One region of the Ercella succinigenes genome, then DNA from elsewhere that is predicted to be linked to it. Evidence: riboswitches for the same ligand, from Rfam matches in the RefSeq annotation. Region 1 holds a riboswitch; the other holds the start of a gene.

Region 1 (8,562 bases):
ACAGCGTCAATCGCAAAATAATCAGAAATGCCAGTCTTGATTTAACAGCTGTCGATGTTGCTGAAACTTATGAAAAAATACTTGCTTATGCACAATCCATAGGTGGATATGAAACGCAAAGAGAGCAGTCTGATCAGCAGAACTATACTGTTATCAACGCAACTATAAAAGTACCACCGGAACAACTGGATAATCTGCTGTCGTTTATCAAACAAACCGGAGATCTGATCAATTCACGAATCACCAGCGAAGATATTACTGAAAGTTATTATGATGCTCAGATAAGACTTGAAAGTATGGAGCAGACACTTGATAAGTATTATCAATTTTTAAGCGAAAGCCGTAATATTGAAGAAACCCTGTCAGTACAGAGCCAGATAAATAACCTTACTCTGGAAATAGAGTCATTAAAAGGGAAATTAAAGCTTTGGGATGCACTTCTGACTGAATCAACAGTAGAATTATACATACGCCAGACAAATGATCCCGTTCAAATTAGAAAAGAGGTAGACTGGAAAGCTCTTAGTTTTGATGATATGTCTTACCTTATTGTTTCTGGATTGAAGTCGGTTGTTAATGTTCTTGCCGGAATAGTTCAATGGCTGATAATAATTGTTGTCGCAGGTGCTCCTTTATGGATTCCTATTCTGATAATAGTACTGATTATACTGCGCAGACAAAAAAAGAAAAGAAAAGCTCAAATTAAGGCAAATATGCCAATGAATATGAATCAGACGGCAAATACTTCTGTAAATTCATCTTCTCCAGATAATATGGCCGGTAGTTCCGATCATTCAGATAAAAGATAAATATCTTAATACATAAGTGATTATGAACAGTGATATTCCTGATAAAGCGGTAGTCAGAACAATAATCTGTGCTGCCAGATCGCTATCACTGTTCATATTTTTTGCCATAATATAACTGGAAACCGCAGTAGGAGCACAAAATAAAATAAATAAAGCTCCAAGATTAGCCCCTCTGAACCCTATCAAAACAGCAATACCAATAATGACAGATGGTAGAATAAAAAGCCGCAACATAGCTGCTGTTATTACAAGTTTAAATCGACCTGTCATTTTGTGCCAGCTCACCTGACTTCCCAACAAAATCAAAGCCAAGGGGTTTGCAATAGAAGCAGTATCGCGAACAGCCTGATTTATGAAAACCGGCAGCTCTATAGGTAAAGCTGCAAAAACTACTCCAGAACCTGCACCAATTATTAAAGGATTTTTTATAATAGACACAAAAATTGCAACCCAGTTTATATCTCGTTTTTTCTCTGAATAGTATTCCAGAATGAAAACAGCCATAATATTGTATATTGCAATTACAACCGGCAAAAGCATGGCAGTAGGACCTATACCCTCTTCACCAAAAAGATTTCTGGCTAGCGGATAGCCTAAAAGCAAATAATTGCCTCTATATACTCCCTGTATAAAAGCTCCGCATTGACGACGATCTTTAACAAACACGGGTACAATCATCATTAGCAAGAAAATTACAATCAGAATTGTACAGGCGGCAAAAAGAAAAAGCGAAGGACTAAAATACTCCGTTATTTCTATATTTGAAATAGTGTAAAACAAACTAGCCGGAAAGGCGATCTGAAATAACAGTTTATTTGCTTTAGAATTTAATACATCGTCTATTAAGCCTATTCTTCTCAAAAACACACCTAAAGCTACCAAAAGCATTAGCGGCGAGATGGCATTGAAGCTAAACCAAAATATATCCATACTAGTTTTCTGTCAAAGGCTTGTTTTTATCCAGACGCATAGTTAAATGAGCACTTACACGTTCCTTGGCTCTGATTTTTATTTTTGTTCTGCCACTGATACTACCATGTTCCGAACAAATAAAGGAAGCTGTATATTTATTGCCTTTTTTCTTCCATTCAATTACACGTTCAAGTTCAAGATTACATGCTGGACAAACCAAAGTTTTTTCAACCAGACTATTTAAAATATCAGACAAGCTGTCATGAGGCTCCAGGCTTTGCTGATAAGATCTTGTCAGGTCAGGATCATAGGCATAGGCACAAACATCTACCTGGCTTAATGATACCTTTTGCTCAGAACTCATAATCGCTGCAACAGATTTTAAAATTCTGCCAGTATACCAGGCATCCTGAACAGCCTGATGAAAAGGTCTGTTTTTATCGATATTCAAAAAATCAAGTGCATATTCAACGCTTCTTTGTATTCCGGCTTTTTCAACTGCCTGATCAAAGAGATACTGCACATCAAGACATTTTGCACTTAATTTATCGGGCATATCATAATATGCTAAATTCTGTTTAAGCACAGAAGCATCACTTTCACTCCATGAACAATAAATATAATCTTCACCACACCACTCTAAAAAATCTCTGGCAGCATCGGTAAAAGGAACACCTGATTTCATACTCTGCTGAAGTCTTCTGGTAACAGCAGCAACATGACCAGATAATACAGGATAAAGTTTTGGCTTGACAGTAACACTGAATTTATTTATTGTTTCAAAATTCTCATCAAGCTTAACGGCTCCGATTTCTATTATTTCAAAAGGCATTGCCTGCGCATCCTCCGGGGCAACTTTATTTGCTCTGCCGGCAATATTCCATTCCAAATCAAAAACGATATAATGCATTAAATTAATATTCCTTCCAGGTATTGTGTTTAGTATATACTTTAAAACAAAAACCGCTGAATTACCAGCGGTTTTACATATATATTATCAGGATATCAGCGTTGAAAAATATCTAATCTAACTTCGTGCACATTCTCCTGACCTACCTGTCAAAATTTCCAGAGCATGTGAAATAACTGGATAAATTATATCCATGCATTCTGTAACAGCTTTAGGACTTCCCGGTAAATTAATAATAAGGCAATTGCCTCTTGTGGCAGCAATTCCTCTGGAAAGCATAGCACGATTTGTTTTTTTCATGCTTTCAGCACGTATTACTTCCGAAATCCCCGGGACAATCCGATCCGCAACTGCTGCTGTTGCTTCCGGTGTGACATCTCTTTGAGCCAATCCGGTTCCACCTGTCGTTATAATTAAATCAGCTTTCATCACATCTACTATCTCAATTAGTGTATTCTCAATTGTTTCTCTATCATCTGAAATAATTTGCTGGCTTATGATTTTACCGAAAGAACCTATTCTATCAGCAATAACAGGTCCGGATTTATCCTCTCTTAAGCCTGCAGCTCCTTTATCACTCATGGTAATGACAGCCAGGCGGTATTGATCACTATTATTCATATTTCTCTCTCCTCTTTTTGAAAATTGTTTAGAGATATTTTTAGATGAAGTATATATAATTCTTAAATATAGTATAGCAAAATAAGTATGACAATTATTGAGTCTTTATGATATATTATTCGCAGCACCTACCATCTTCGAGTCTGATTGGCTAAATCTTTCAGGACATGCCAACTGACCGGGGTCAAGCGGAAACGCTGAAGCCTTCCATATGTGAAAAGGAGAATGGATAATATGATTTTGTTTAAGCAAAAATTTTTTTTAATTTCTTTTCTTTGTCTGCCGCTGATTTTTTTGTCTGGCTGCAATAATATATCCGAAAAAAGATCAGAAAATAATTTGATCCGATTATCTACCACAACAAGTGTTCAGGATTCAGGATTACTTCCAGAACTAGAGAAAATTTTTGAACAAGAAAGCAATTATGATCTTGATATTATTGCAAACGGCACAGGTGCGGCAATAAAGCTTGGCCAAACCGGTGATGCCGATGTTTTACTCGTGCATGCCAAATCAGCGGAAGAAGAATTTGTAGACTCCGGGTTTGGTGTTGAACGTATGCCATTTATGCATAATTACTTTATAATTGCTGGTGATAAAACTGATCCGGCAAAGATAGCGAACAAAACTTCCGCATCTGAAGCTTTCATCGCAATTGCCGAGAATCAATCCAGTTTTGTTTCAAGAGGCGACAATTCCGGCACACATAAAGCTGAACTGAAAATCTGGACTTCTGTTGATTTAGAACCTGTCGGAGATTGGTATATAGAAGCAGGCAAAGGCATGGGGCCATGTCTTATCATGGCGGGAGAATTAGAGGCTTATATTCTGACTGACAAAGCAACCTGGCTTGCCACCAGGGATCAACATAAGCTAGAAATGATAATAGGTGCTTCCGAAGATCTCAAAAATATTTATAGCGTAATTGCTGTAAGTAAAGAGAAGAATCCTGATGTCAACTATGATGGTGCGGCAGCATGGATAGACTTTCTAAAAAGTGAAACCGCCACCGAAATTATTAATAATTTCGGCAAAGAAAAATATGGGGAAGCACTATTCATCTACGATGGTTTTGACTCATAATTGACATATGAGACAAAACCGGCAAATAATTATCAAGGTTGTTGTGTATGACATTTAATTCAGTTATTGAAGCTTTTACTTCCGGAGATAGTCAATGGTATCAAATACTGATGCTTACAATCAGTATGACTTTTATCAGCACTACGATATCAGCACTACTTGGAATACCATCAGGAATATTACTTGCTACCAAAAACTTTTTCGGCGGTAAAATAATAAAAAGACTTATGCGTACCTGTATGAGTCTGCCACCAGTAGTGGCAGGATTACTGGTTTTTATACTTTTGTCAAGGCAGGGTCCACTGGGCAGTATGCAGCTGTTGTTTTCATTGCCGGCAATGATTATTGCTCAATGCATTTTAATTATCCCTATAATGGCAAGTCTTACCTGCAGTGCAATTGAAAGCAAGCAATATTCTATCCGGCAAACTATGCTTACATTAGGACAGCCCAAATGGAAAATATATTTTTTATTGATAAATGAAAGCAGACAAGCTCTTATCACAGTCGTGTTAACCGGTTTTGGCAGAGCAATTTCCGAGGTTGGAGCAGTAATGATGGTAGGAGGTAATATTGCCGGCAAAACACGCGTACTTACTACTGCAATTATGCTGGAAACGAATAAAGGAAATTTTGGTGCAGCAATAGCACTTGGCTTAATTCTAATGATTATTGCATTAGTTGTTAATGTGTTTGCAGACAGATTCCAGGAGGATACCAATGGCTGATGAACTGATTAATAATTTTTCGAAAGAATATTTATTTGAATCTCTTCAACACAGATGGAATGATCGTTTTGAACTTAACATAGAAAATTTATCTATAAAAACAGGTAAGTGCTATGCTCTTTTGGGTGCAAATGGTTCTGGCAAAAGCACCCTTATGCAAATACTAGCAGAAAAAATCCAAACCTTTCCAGATATGAAAAAAGCTGGTATTACAGGCTATTTACCGCAAAAGCCTCATGCATTTAATATGTCGGTCGAAGAAAATATACGACTGGGTATACCTCCTGCAGCTAAATCAAACAAAAAAAACTTGGACTTTATAATCAAAGATACCATGCATAATCTAGGACTTTCTGCCCTTTCAGCTGCCAACGGGTGCAAACTATCAGGAGGAGAGGCACAAAGAATGGCGCTTGCAAGAATACTCTCCTTTAAAAGAAAAATTTTGCTACTTGATGAACCGACTACAGCTCTGGATTTAACAGGACTGCAACTTGCAGAAAAGGCAATTAAGGAATATATCACTAAAAATAACTGTATTTTGGTTTTATGCACGCACCATATTAATCTTGCCCAAAGATTGTGTGATGAGATGATTTTTCTGGATAATGGTAAAGTAGATACAATTGGTGATTTAAAGAAATTATTGTGCCAGCCATCAACCGAAAAGCTCAAACAATTTTTGTATTTTGAGCAGGCGGCTTGTGAATTGTAATAAAAAGTAATTATATTTAAAAGGTGGACAAAATGTTAAAAGTTTCAACCATAGCCTATGCCCAAAGCCAACTAAAAAAAGCAATAAGCGATTATGGCTGTAAATATGGCAATTTACTAAGACAAAAATTCGACATGGATCTGAATCAGACAACTGGGCAAAATAAAGAATATGAGTTTATCTCGCCATCGATTAGCAGGGGACGAATTTTGGCCTGTGATATATATTCAAACATAGATGTGCCAGGATTTGACCGCTCTACAGTAGATGGTTTTGCAGTAAAATCCTCAGATATTTTTTCTGCCAGTGCCTCATTGCCCGCAATGCTAAGGTTTGATGGTGACATAGTTATGGGAGAGGTTTCTAAAACAGCGCTAAAGCCAGGAAGCTGCCAAGGTGTAGCAACAGGTGGAGCATTGCCGCAAAATGCTGATGCCGTTGTTATGCTGGAAGATGTCGAATCCATTGATGATGGCTATAGATATATAACCAAACCAGTCTCCCCTGGTCACAATCTTATCTTCCGTGGAGATGATATAAAAAAAGATGAGCTACTGCTTCAACAGGGCACTTTTTTGCAGCCACATCAAATAGGAGCTCTTTCGGCATTAGGTTTGGAATATGTTCCGGTATATAGAAAATTAAAAATCGGATTAATATCTACAGGTGATGAACTTGTTAAGGCAGGAGAGAAAATTGATGAAGGTCAGATCTATGATGTAAATACTCCTATGTTGACTTCAATGTTGACTGCTCCTTGCACAGAAATATTTTTCTATGGAATTGTGAAAGATGAGAAAAATGCTTTACTTGACACAATTAGTAAAGCTCATCAGAAATGTGATTTGATAGTTATTTCAGGTGGCAGTTCTGCAGGCGAACGCGATCATGTTGCAGCTGCTATAAATTCATTTGGTAGTCCAGGCATAATTCAACATGGGCTGGCGGTAAAACCTGGAAAACCTTCACTAATTGGTTTAATTAATCAGGTTCCTGTTATCGGCTTACCAGGTCACCCTGTTGCTGCCTGGTTTATGGCAGATCAGCTTATAAGGCCACTGATTCTCCAGTTAACAAACAGAGCAGTAAGAGAAAGAACAAGTGTAGATGCAGTTTTAAGCCGCAGTTTACCAGCAAACCACGGTCGTCAATCTTTGATTGCAGTAAAACTTGAACATGACAAAAAAAATTCAGAACAACTACCTACAGCAATTCCGATTCCTTCTAAATCAGGGTTAATTACAACACTACGTCAGTCAGACGGTTACCTTTCGATTGACCGCGATTGCGAAGGTCTGGAAAAAGGCTGCAAAACAAAAGTTTATTTATGGGAGGATAGCTTGATATGAAAGCTTCATACCTTACAAATACGGATCTGGAAAAGGCTATTGCAAATTACCGGAAGGCTCTGGCAAATCAGAATGTCAATCTAAAACCGACCGCACAGATTCCGCTCAATGCTGCAGATGGACTATATACTGCAGAGGCAGTTTATGCCCAAAGAAGCATACCACAATTTCTTTCCAGTGCAATGGATGGAATTGCAGTTTGTGCTGAATCAACATTTGGTGCAACAGAGACAACCCCCATAAAGCTTGATCAAAACCAGTTTATCATTGTTGATACAGGTGATCCTATTCCGGATAAATACAATGCAGTTATTATGATTGAAGATATAGTCTGGCTTGAGGATGATAAAAAAGTACAAATAGAACATGCTGCTGTTCCCTGGCAGCATATACGTCAGATTGGTGAAGATTTTTGTACCGGAGATATGCTGGTTACAGCAAACACTAAAATAACAGCTCCTGTTTCTGGTGTCCTCACAGCTGCCGGTATCGAAAACGTCAATATTTACAGGCCTATGACCATCCACATAATACCAACAGGTGACGAAGTCGTTCCCGCATCTAAGAGCTTAGAAGCAGGAGATATCCCCGAGTATAATGGAGCAATGCTAAGGAGCTGCCTTTCAGAGATGGGGCATAAGCCTTTAATTTGTCAAATTGTCCCTGACAAACCGGATTTATTAAAAAAAGCTCTGCAGAAAAGCCTGAAACAAGCGGATATGGTAATAATTATTGCCGGATCTTCAGCCGGCCGGGATGATTATACAAGCCAAATCATTTCATCAATCGGTCAGGTTTTGATTCATGGTATTGCAATAAAGCCAGGCAAACCTGCTATTCTTGGAATTTGTGAAAATAAACCGGTCATAGGAATGCCCGGCTATCCTGTTTCTGCTTATATTGTTTTTGACAAAGTGCTGAAATCATTTTTAGAGTTTAATAGCTCAGTTTCCTATAACAAAAACAATTTAATCTCAGCGAAGCTAACCAGAAGTCTGACATCTTCATTAAAATACAAAGAATATATTAGAGTCAGACTTAATTATCTTGATGAGCAATGGCTGGCAACTCCAATGGAACGTGGCGCAGGTTTACTGAGCAAATTCATTAAAGCTGATGGCCTGCTTACAGTAGATCAAAATTGCGAAGGCATAAATGCAGGCAGCAAAGTAGAAATTGAATTATTTGATAATAATCTTCAGGAAATAAAAGAGTCGATAAATCTCATCGGCAGTCATGATCCTCTTTTGGATGAACTGGCAGATATTATGCAAATGATTAATGGCAGAAGAATAACATCAACTCATACAGGAAGTCTTGGCGGCCTAATCGCATTAAAGCGAGGCGAAGCATTGCTGGCACCTGTGCACTTACTTGATCCTGTCAGTGGTATATATAATATTGCTGAAATTAGAAGACTATTTCCTGACGGGTC
Region 2 (8,562 bases), on a different contig from region 1:
CAACCAGAAGAAATAAAGATGATTAGGGATAAATATAATTTATCACAATCTTTGTTTGCTAAAATCCTTGGTTTTGGCGAAAAAACAATAACACGGTATGAAAACGGCAGCATTCAAGATGTAGCGCAAAATAACCTAATAGAACTTGCTAGTTATCCAGAAGTATTCGAATTATTATTACAAAAAGGGAAAAATCATTTATCATCCAGCGATTATGATAGAATTATGCAGAGTATAAGGAGCTATAAATTTCAATTCAAAATCGAAAAAAAATATTTATTCACAAAAAAACCCCCTTATCAATATGAAAATATAAGTAAACAGTTTGGAGGTCGTAATTATGTCAGCTAATAGCTGTTTGCAATTTAATGGATATTCTGTTAATACAATTGAATTCAAATTAACAAATGATTTCCCAGAAAATATTGAATTGCAAATCGATCCTGAATTCAGTGTAGATTTGCAAGAAAACAAAAAAGAAAAGGACAACTATAAAGTATCACTTTCTTTTTTATTAGAGTCTACAATCGAAAAACCTTTACCGTTCAGTATTAAAGTTCAAATGACTGGTGATTTTTCATTATGTGAGGAAACAAATACTGAAATATCGCAAGAAATACTAATAAGGGAAAATACCATTGCTATCATGTTTCCTTTTTTACGTTCGATTATTGCTTCTCTTACTACAACAGCAAATATTCCACCATTGATTCTACCTATTATTAATATTGCTAATGCCTTTAAAGATGATATTTTGTAGTATTATAATGTAATCATGCAAAAAGTTATTTTTCTTGTTGATATGAATGCTTTTTTCATAGCTTGTGAGATGTCAAGATTCCCATCCTTAAAGGGTATTCCGGCCGCAGTTGCTGGTGATCCTCAAAATCGAACGGGAATTATTTTGGCGGCAAATTACGATGCCCGTAAATTTGGTGTTAAAACGGCTATGACTGTTAATGAGGCAAAAAAATTATGTAGCCATATAGTACTTGTTCCACCTGATCATGATTTTTACCAGTACAAATCAAATCAAGTAATGGAATTGCTATCAAATTTTACTCCTGTTATTGAAGAGAACAGTATCGATGAGGCATGGCTTGATATGACAGGATGCGAGGGCATTTGGGGCAAACCTGTACAGGCGGCAACAGAAATAATGCAGCAGATAAAAGAACAGCTTGATCTATGGTGCTCTATAGGTATTTCAGAGAATAAATTTCTTGCCAAAATGGCTTCTGAAATGAAGAAACCACTTGGGATTACCGAATTATGGCTAAGTGACATAAGTACAAAATTGTGGCCGCTGCCGGTAGGATCAATGTATGGAGTTGGCGGCAAAACAGCCGATAAACTAGCTGGTTATGGTATTAAGACGATTGGCGATCTGGCAAAAGTCGATCGCAATTTTTTGGTAAAAACATTTGGTAAAAGTGGTGATATTATTTATCAGCATGCTCATGGTATTGACATTGATCCGGTCATCGGCCGCAGTGCTGATAGTATGAAATCAATTGGCAGAGCTACTACTTTATCTGAAGACGCTTATGAACCGACTCAAATCCGCTCTATTTTTATGGATCTGGCCGAGGATGTCTGCCGTACAGCCAGAAAGCACGATAAAAAAGGGCATACAGTTAGAATTACTCTGAAATATACGGATTTTACGACAATTACAAGACAAACATCTATGCCCTCTTCAAATTCAGGCTATGAGCTTTTTAAGTATGGCTATGAACTTTTGCAGGCTAACTGGAATAGCTGCAAACCAGTCAGGCTTGTTGGCATAACATTGTCTGGTTTTGAAAGCAATATCTCCGACCGTCAGATTTCTTTTTTTGATGAGAATGCAAAAACTGATAGAGATAATAATTTAAAATCTGATTTCGGTATACACTCTGATGCTCTTGATCAGGTAATGGATAAAATCAAAGATAAGCATGGTAATGATATTGTCACACGCGGATCTCTTTTAAATCTAAAAAACAACTCAAAAAAAGAAAAACGAGATAAATAAGGATTTATTTGACTCTCTCCATAGCTAAAGCAAGGCTTTTTACGACACTATCGATAAAAAACCCCTGGTAAAGAGCCTTTGGAGCAAACATTACCAGGGGTTATATCTCTACTGATGGGTGGGCTTGTTAGCCCGAATCCGAATGTCAATCAGTCAATATTCCTAATTATTCAGGAAACATGTTCTGATCTGTGATCAAGTATCATTGGTAGAATCTGCTCTGGTTCCATTCCCAAAACTAAAGCAAATTCATTATTGATCAAGGCTTCGGCGTTCTTCTTAAATTCTGTGTCCTGTGCAGATAATTTTTTGCCTTGCTCTTCAAGGTCTGCCTGTCTCTGATTCAAAACCTTTATCATCATTAGAAGTTCATGCTGGTCGCCATTTTGTAAAATCTGACCATAAGTGGCTTTTCTTGCTTGATTATCACTAATCCATTCAGGTGTTTCATCAGGCATTTCTTCAAGTAAAGAAAGCACCTTATCACGCTTAAGCAGCTTACGCATCTGAATATCGCATTTGTCAGCAGGTGCATAAATAGTCGAGCTCCTTGAATTCAAAGGATTCAGAACATAATATTCACGTTCTGTGCCTCCGCCAAAATTCTCAATACGTTTATCCAAAACCTGACAAACACCATTAGAGCCAAATACTACATAATCATTGATCTGATACATTAAAATACCCCCAAGGTCTGATAATTCTGAACGCATTAAGCTCTGATCAGAATTATTCTGTACTTAAATAATCGCTTTCCTTTTGAAACCTTAAACAGTTTAATCTTAGATGTTGCCGGCAAAAGCAGAGAGCCAAATTACAGAGTAGTGTCCGAAAAAATATTTTCGGAGAAATTCAGCGATCCTAATGAATTTTTCAATCCATCTTTTCTGCTTTGTTAGTCATATTTCACGATGACACACAGTCAGCAACTCGACGGGAACATGCTAGTGTCTATTATAACACATTTTTGCGCAAATAGCACGCGCAATTAAGTTTGTGTTTTTACGGTTTAAGAAAACAAAATTTTTTGTGAGTAATTCCTAAATAATCAATAATATGATATTCTTTCCTTTGCAGTTTACTGAAAACAAACAAGAAGGCTAATTGTAGTTGCAGCTATTGTCATTTAGCACCGCAAATTAATCAACCTACGGAGAATGGAAGGATGGAAATCATGGAAAAAAAACAATTTAACAGATTAATTCCTGTTATTGCAGGGATTTGCATTCAATTATGTCTTGGGACAGCCTATATATGGGGAGTCTTTCAAGTTGAGGTTATTGAGCTTTTTGGCTGGTCGCAGGCAACAGCTGCTCTTCCCTTTTCACTTCTGATATTTTTTATGTCTGTCGGTTGTTTTGTCGGCGGCAGAGTTCAAGACAAATTCAGCCCTAGACCTGTCATCATGTTTGGTGGACTGGTTCTGGGATTAGGGTTTATTTTGGCATCTTTTACAACAGCCGATCGTCCTTGGTGGATTTGGTTAACCTACGGAGTTATCGGCGGTTTTGGTATGGGTACTACATATACAAGTACAATTGCTTGCTGTCAAAAGTGGTTTCCAGACAAGAGAGGCCTTATCACCGGTTGTATCGTTTCAGCACTTGGTTTTGGTGGAATCGTATTCACAAATGTTGCTACACCACTAATAAAATCACGTGGTGTTCTGGAAACTTTTATCTGGCTTGGTCTGATTTTTGTTGTCGTATCATTAATAGGTGCGCAGTTCATTAAAAATCCGCCAGCTGATTTCAAACCAAGTGGCTGGGTACCAAATAGCGCTCAAAATTCAGATCAGATGCAATTTACTCCTGGTGAAGCTATCAAAACGAAACAGTTTCATCTTGTTTCAATAACACTGATGCTGGCATGTGCTGCCGGCTTCATGGTTATTCCTTTTGCCAAAACAATCGGAATAGCAGGAGGAATTCCTGCTGAGACAGCAACCATAGGCGTAATGATAATTTCTCTATTCAATTCTGCCGGAAGGCTTTTCTGGGGTTGGTTCTCCGATAAAATAGGGCGCAAAAGAACTGTTCTGGTATTACTGGTACTTGCCGGAAGTTCTATTCCCTTCCTTATCTTGGCAGAATCTTATTTGATTTTTGCGATCATAGCTTTGGTTGCTTTCTCCTATGGCGGTTTCCTTGGAGTTTTCCCTTCCCTTACTGCCGATTATTTTGGGGTAAAAAATGTTGGAGCTAACTATGGCCTGGTCTTGCTAGGTTTTGGTTTTGGCTCAATTATCTTTACATATATCGCCGGAATTTTCCGAGATTCCGGTAATTTCGGCACAGCTTTTATAATTGCTTCCATCTGCTCTTTTGCCGGTGCAGTGATTTTCCTTTTCCTCAAATCACCACGTCAAAAACAGGCTGTCACTAAGCAACTATAATTCCAACAACAAATACCCTTGTGCGGTAACAAGTACCGCACAAGGGTAATATCAATTTTTTCAAATATTTTTACCTAAGGATATTTTAAGAGATTTTTCTTTATATTCTCATCTGAAGTTTAATTATAGTTCTGCCAGCACTTCGTCAATTGCCGATTGCAAAACCACGTCTTTGCTTATTTCTTCAGTAGTTGATTCGCTTTTGGCAGCCATTTTGGCCTCTTCTGCTTCCATTTCTTTTGCCGCCTCAACTATCCATTTAATTGCTGTCCCTTCTGGAATAATTCTTGTGTCGATGCAAAGGTCAAACCATCCTGTTTCTTTGCTTTTTATACCATAGAAGGTTTGAAGGAAACTGCTTCTGACACGGTCACTTTGCTTGATTAATTCACCTGCTTTTGCCGGATCTTCAAGATCATGCTCTGTCATAATATTTTTTATTCTTTTCTCAAGAGGAGTTTTTATACATACATTAACTACATCATTATATTCGTGCAATACGGCAAAAGCGCCTCGTCCAACAATAACACAATTGCCTCTTCTAGCAAAAGCAAGTATTGTTTTATTTAACATTTCTACTATTCTTGTTTTCTCAGAGTCGAATCTTCCCCAGATGCCATGTTCTGTACTGTACATCTCGTCAAAGGCAACCATGCCATATTTGACAAGCACTTCCTCAATTACATCCTTGTTTACTAACTGATATCCTAACTCTTTTGCAACCTGCCTGCTGATCTGATCTCCATCGCTTCCAAACTCTCTGGAAAAAGTTATTACTGACATAATAAAGCTCCTTTCTTTTGCTTGCTATCGTCGTAATCTCAAAACTCCAGTTTCTCTTGTGAAGCCACTTTATTATTGATATATATCTTACCTTCTTTATACCGATTATATCATTGAAAAACTGTAACATTTGTAAATTAATTATTTCGCTTTGTAGTATTATCTTCTTAATTTTTCTTAATTCATATATTATTTGATAGTTAAAACGTTATTATTATTGTAAAATATCGAAAAACAAGTTTTTAGCTCAAGAAAGGATTTTTGTGAAAAAAATTAATTTGTTTTTGTTAGCGGCTGTGTTATTGATAAGTCTGTTTGTATATGCAGGCTTCTTTAGGTCTGGCTCAGATGAAAATTTCTTACCTGTTAGTTATTTTGAAGATTTGAATTCTCAGTACACGATAGACGATTTTATTAATACAGACCATTCCGCTTCATTTACTAAGACTGACAAAACAAGGGTTGCTTTAGGTAATAATGATTCTACCTGGTGGTTTGAGATTCTACCTGATAATCTGGACACAGCTTTAACCAATCAAGCTGCAAATTCTGATTTTTATTTTGTGGTAAATAATCAGGTGGTCAAAAATGTGACTGTTTTTTTGCCGTTAAATGATGGCAATTACATCGGCAAAAATAGCGGCTGGGGGTATGAAGGCAAACTGGACAGTGACCTTTATCCTCAACAGGCTTTCTGGATTGATAAAGACATTGATTGGACAAACCCGATATATGTAAGAATAAATTCTCCTTATTCACATAATTATTCTTTTGAAATATTATCGAGAGACGATTTTTCCAGACGCAGTATAAGAGCAATGTTCTTTACTGGTATGATGCTGGGTACGATTCTTGCTATGATCATTTATCAGATAATAACGTTTTTCAGACTAAAACAACTGCGGCATCTTTTGTTTTCGGTCTTTATGCTTTTTATCGTCATTTACCAGCTTATTTTGCTTGGACTTATGCGCGTTATTTTTGTCGGCAGACTTTATTTTTTAACTGGATATGGAGTTCATGCCGCCTTGATTATGATATTATCAGGAGCTTTTTTTGCCACTTCTTATTTTGCCGACAAACCGGGATTTGCCAAAATCAAGAAAATTCTAAATTTCATAATTTCTCTTGCTGTTCCTGGAATCATTTTGATTTTCTCTGGACTAAGAGTAGCAGGAAATGTATATGCTTATTTCTATGCTTTTTTTGCCTCCCTAATTGTTATGGCAATTGCGATTAACTATATTCGAAAAAGGGACAAAGAATCTATCTATTTTTTGATTGGTTGGATATTCCTGATCATTACGGCAGCTGTTTCTTTCTTGAAAATGTCTGGAATTATCGCTAATAACGCTGTTAGTTCTAATATCGCCTGGGTTGCTGTAGCCTTGCAGTCAGTTATTTTTAATATTGCTTTAATTGATCATGTCAAAAACCTTGATCAGGCAGTTAATTGTGATACTCTGACAGGAGCAGGTTCAAGATCAGCCGGGATTGAATCGCTGACATTTGCTTTTGCCAATTTTAAAGATACAGGCAAAAGCCCCGCTATTATTTCTATAGATTTTGACAATTTTAAAGCCATCAATGATGTAAATGGTCATGATTTTGGTGATGAAGTTTTGATCGAGGTCAGGAAGGCAATCAGCAATGTGATACGCCATACAGATAGTTTATATCGCTGGGGCGGAGATGAATTCATCCTTCTTTGTGACAATATAGAACCGGAAAATGCAAATGAATTATGCTGCAAAATACTGCAAAGCGTTAGAAATACAAGTTCTACTATGGGTTCTAATGACGTAAATATTTCGATTTCTATGGGCATATCCTTCTTTCACACAAGCGATTATGATTATAAAGATGCGTTAAAAAGATCTGACAAAGCATTATATATTTCCAAAAGTCAGGGAAAAAACCGCTCAACATATATTGGTGATTAAAGTGCATTTATGATGTCAAAAACAAAAACATCTGCAAACTTTTCATCATATCTATTGTTAAATTTACATATTGCTTTTTTCATGCTAGAATTCAATTATAATTTAATAGTTCTAACCGAATCAGAAAAACCTTATCCGAGCTCATATTTCTAAGGCTTTTGTGGGTTATGAATGTGAGCCGCCGGGTGTTACTGGAAACGGTATCGCCTTCCGTATTGAAAAGGATTTGGCATCAGTTTTATGCTTGTGCAAATAATTTGAAACGGGAGGAAATTTTATGTTCGGATTTCAAGGAAAAATTCTAAGGGTAGATCTTTCAACAGGAAATTGGAAAACAGAAGAACTTGATGAAGCTATTGCCAGAAAATTTGTAGGCGGTCGTGGTTTGGGCACCTGGATAATGACCAATGAGGTCGATCCGGGTGTTGATGCATTAAGTCCAGAAAACAAGCTTATCATGATTACAGGGCCATTAACGGCAACCCCTACTCCAACAGGAGGACGCTACATGGTCGTTACCAAGTCGCCGCTTACCGGAACAATTGCATCGTCAAATTCTGGTGGTTACTGGGGTGCAGAACTAAAAATGGCAGGCTATGATCTGATTATTTTTGAAGGCAAATCCGAAAAACCAGTTTATCTTGTTATTGAAGACGACAAGATTGAATTGAGAGATGCTGCTCATTTATGGGGTAAACTTGTTTCTGAAACAACTTCTGTTATTGAGAAAGAAACCGTTGCTAAAACCAAAGTCCTAACTATAGGTCCGGCAGGAGAGTCCTTGTCAAAAATCGCAGCAGTAATGAATGATGTCTCTCGTGCTGCTGGTCGTTCTGGAGTCGGTGCTGTTATGGGCTCAAAAAATCTGAAAGCAATTGCTGTTCGTGGTACCGGCAAGGTTAAAATTGCAGATGAGGCCAAATTAAAAGAAGTAGTAAAAATCTGTACTGCCAAGATAAAAGAAAACGGTGTCACAGGCCAGGGTTTGCCTGCTTATGGTACTGCTGTATTAGTTAATATTATTAACGAAAACGGCGTCTTCCCTACCAATAATTTCCAGACAGCCCAGTTCCCTCAGGCAGAAAGCATCAGTGGTGAAGCTTTGGCAGAAAAATATCTTACCAAAAAAGATCCCTGTTATCGTTGTCCTATAGCCTGTGGCAGATATTGTAAAGTTGATGATATTGAAGGTGGCGGACCTGAATATGAAACTATCTGGGCTTTTGGTGGCGATTGTGGTGTTTCTGATCTTCCTTCCGTTATAAAAGCCAACTACTGGTGTAATGAATATGGTCTTGATACTATTTCTGCTGGTGCAACCATAGCAGCTGCAATGGAATTATATCAGCGAGGCATGATAAAAGAAGAAGAATTAGATGGAGTATCTCTAGAATTCGGAAATAATGAAGCAGTCATTGAGTGGA

What was found. A riboswitch is a leader RNA that binds a small molecule or an ion and turns the genes downstream of it on or off. The one in region 1 is predicted to bind molybdenum cofactor.
Positions count from the first base shown of each region.
Region 2: another riboswitch for molybdenum cofactor. It lies ahead of AC0KSB_RS14055 (aldehyde ferredoxin oxidoreductase family protein); the one in region 1 lies ahead of AC0KSB_RS12855 (ABC transporter substrate-binding protein).

Region 1 is NZ_CDHP01000059.1:107,324-115,885, reverse strand. It holds gene AC0KSB_RS12875 (DUF4349 domain-containing protein) at 1-809, shown strand, start outside; gene AC0KSB_RS12870 (AEC family transporter) at 795-1,739, opposite strand; gene AC0KSB_RS12865 (3'-5' exonuclease) at 1,741-2,631, opposite strand; gene AC0KSB_RS12860 (MogA/MoaB family molybdenum cofactor biosynthesis protein) at 2,749-3,252, opposite strand; molybdenum cofactor riboswitch at 3,376-3,492, shown strand; gene AC0KSB_RS12855 (ABC transporter substrate-binding protein) at 3,487-4,335, shown strand; gene AC0KSB_RS12850 (ABC transporter permease) at 4,383-5,063, shown strand; gene AC0KSB_RS12845 (ATP-binding cassette domain-containing protein) at 5,056-5,778, shown strand; gene AC0KSB_RS12840 (molybdopterin molybdotransferase MoeA) at 5,811-7,127, shown strand; gene AC0KSB_RS12835 (molybdopterin biosynthesis protein) at 7,124-8,562, shown strand, end outside.
Region 2 is NZ_CDHP01000067.1:6,828-15,389, forward strand. It holds gene AC0KSB_RS14020 (type II TA system antitoxin MqsA family protein) at 1-351, shown strand, start outside; gene AC0KSB_RS14025 (protein-export chaperone SecB) at 341-760, shown strand; gene dinB (DNA polymerase IV) at 776-2,017, shown strand; gene AC0KSB_RS14035 (CarD family transcriptional regulator) at 2,188-2,694, opposite strand; gene AC0KSB_RS14040 (L-lactate MFS transporter) at 3,192-4,412, shown strand; gene AC0KSB_RS14045 (cytidylate kinase-like family protein) at 4,536-5,195, opposite strand; gene AC0KSB_RS14050 (diguanylate cyclase domain-containing protein) at 5,459-7,138, shown strand; molybdenum cofactor riboswitch at 7,260-7,380, shown strand; gene AC0KSB_RS14055 (aldehyde ferredoxin oxidoreductase family protein) at 7,416-8,562, shown strand, end outside.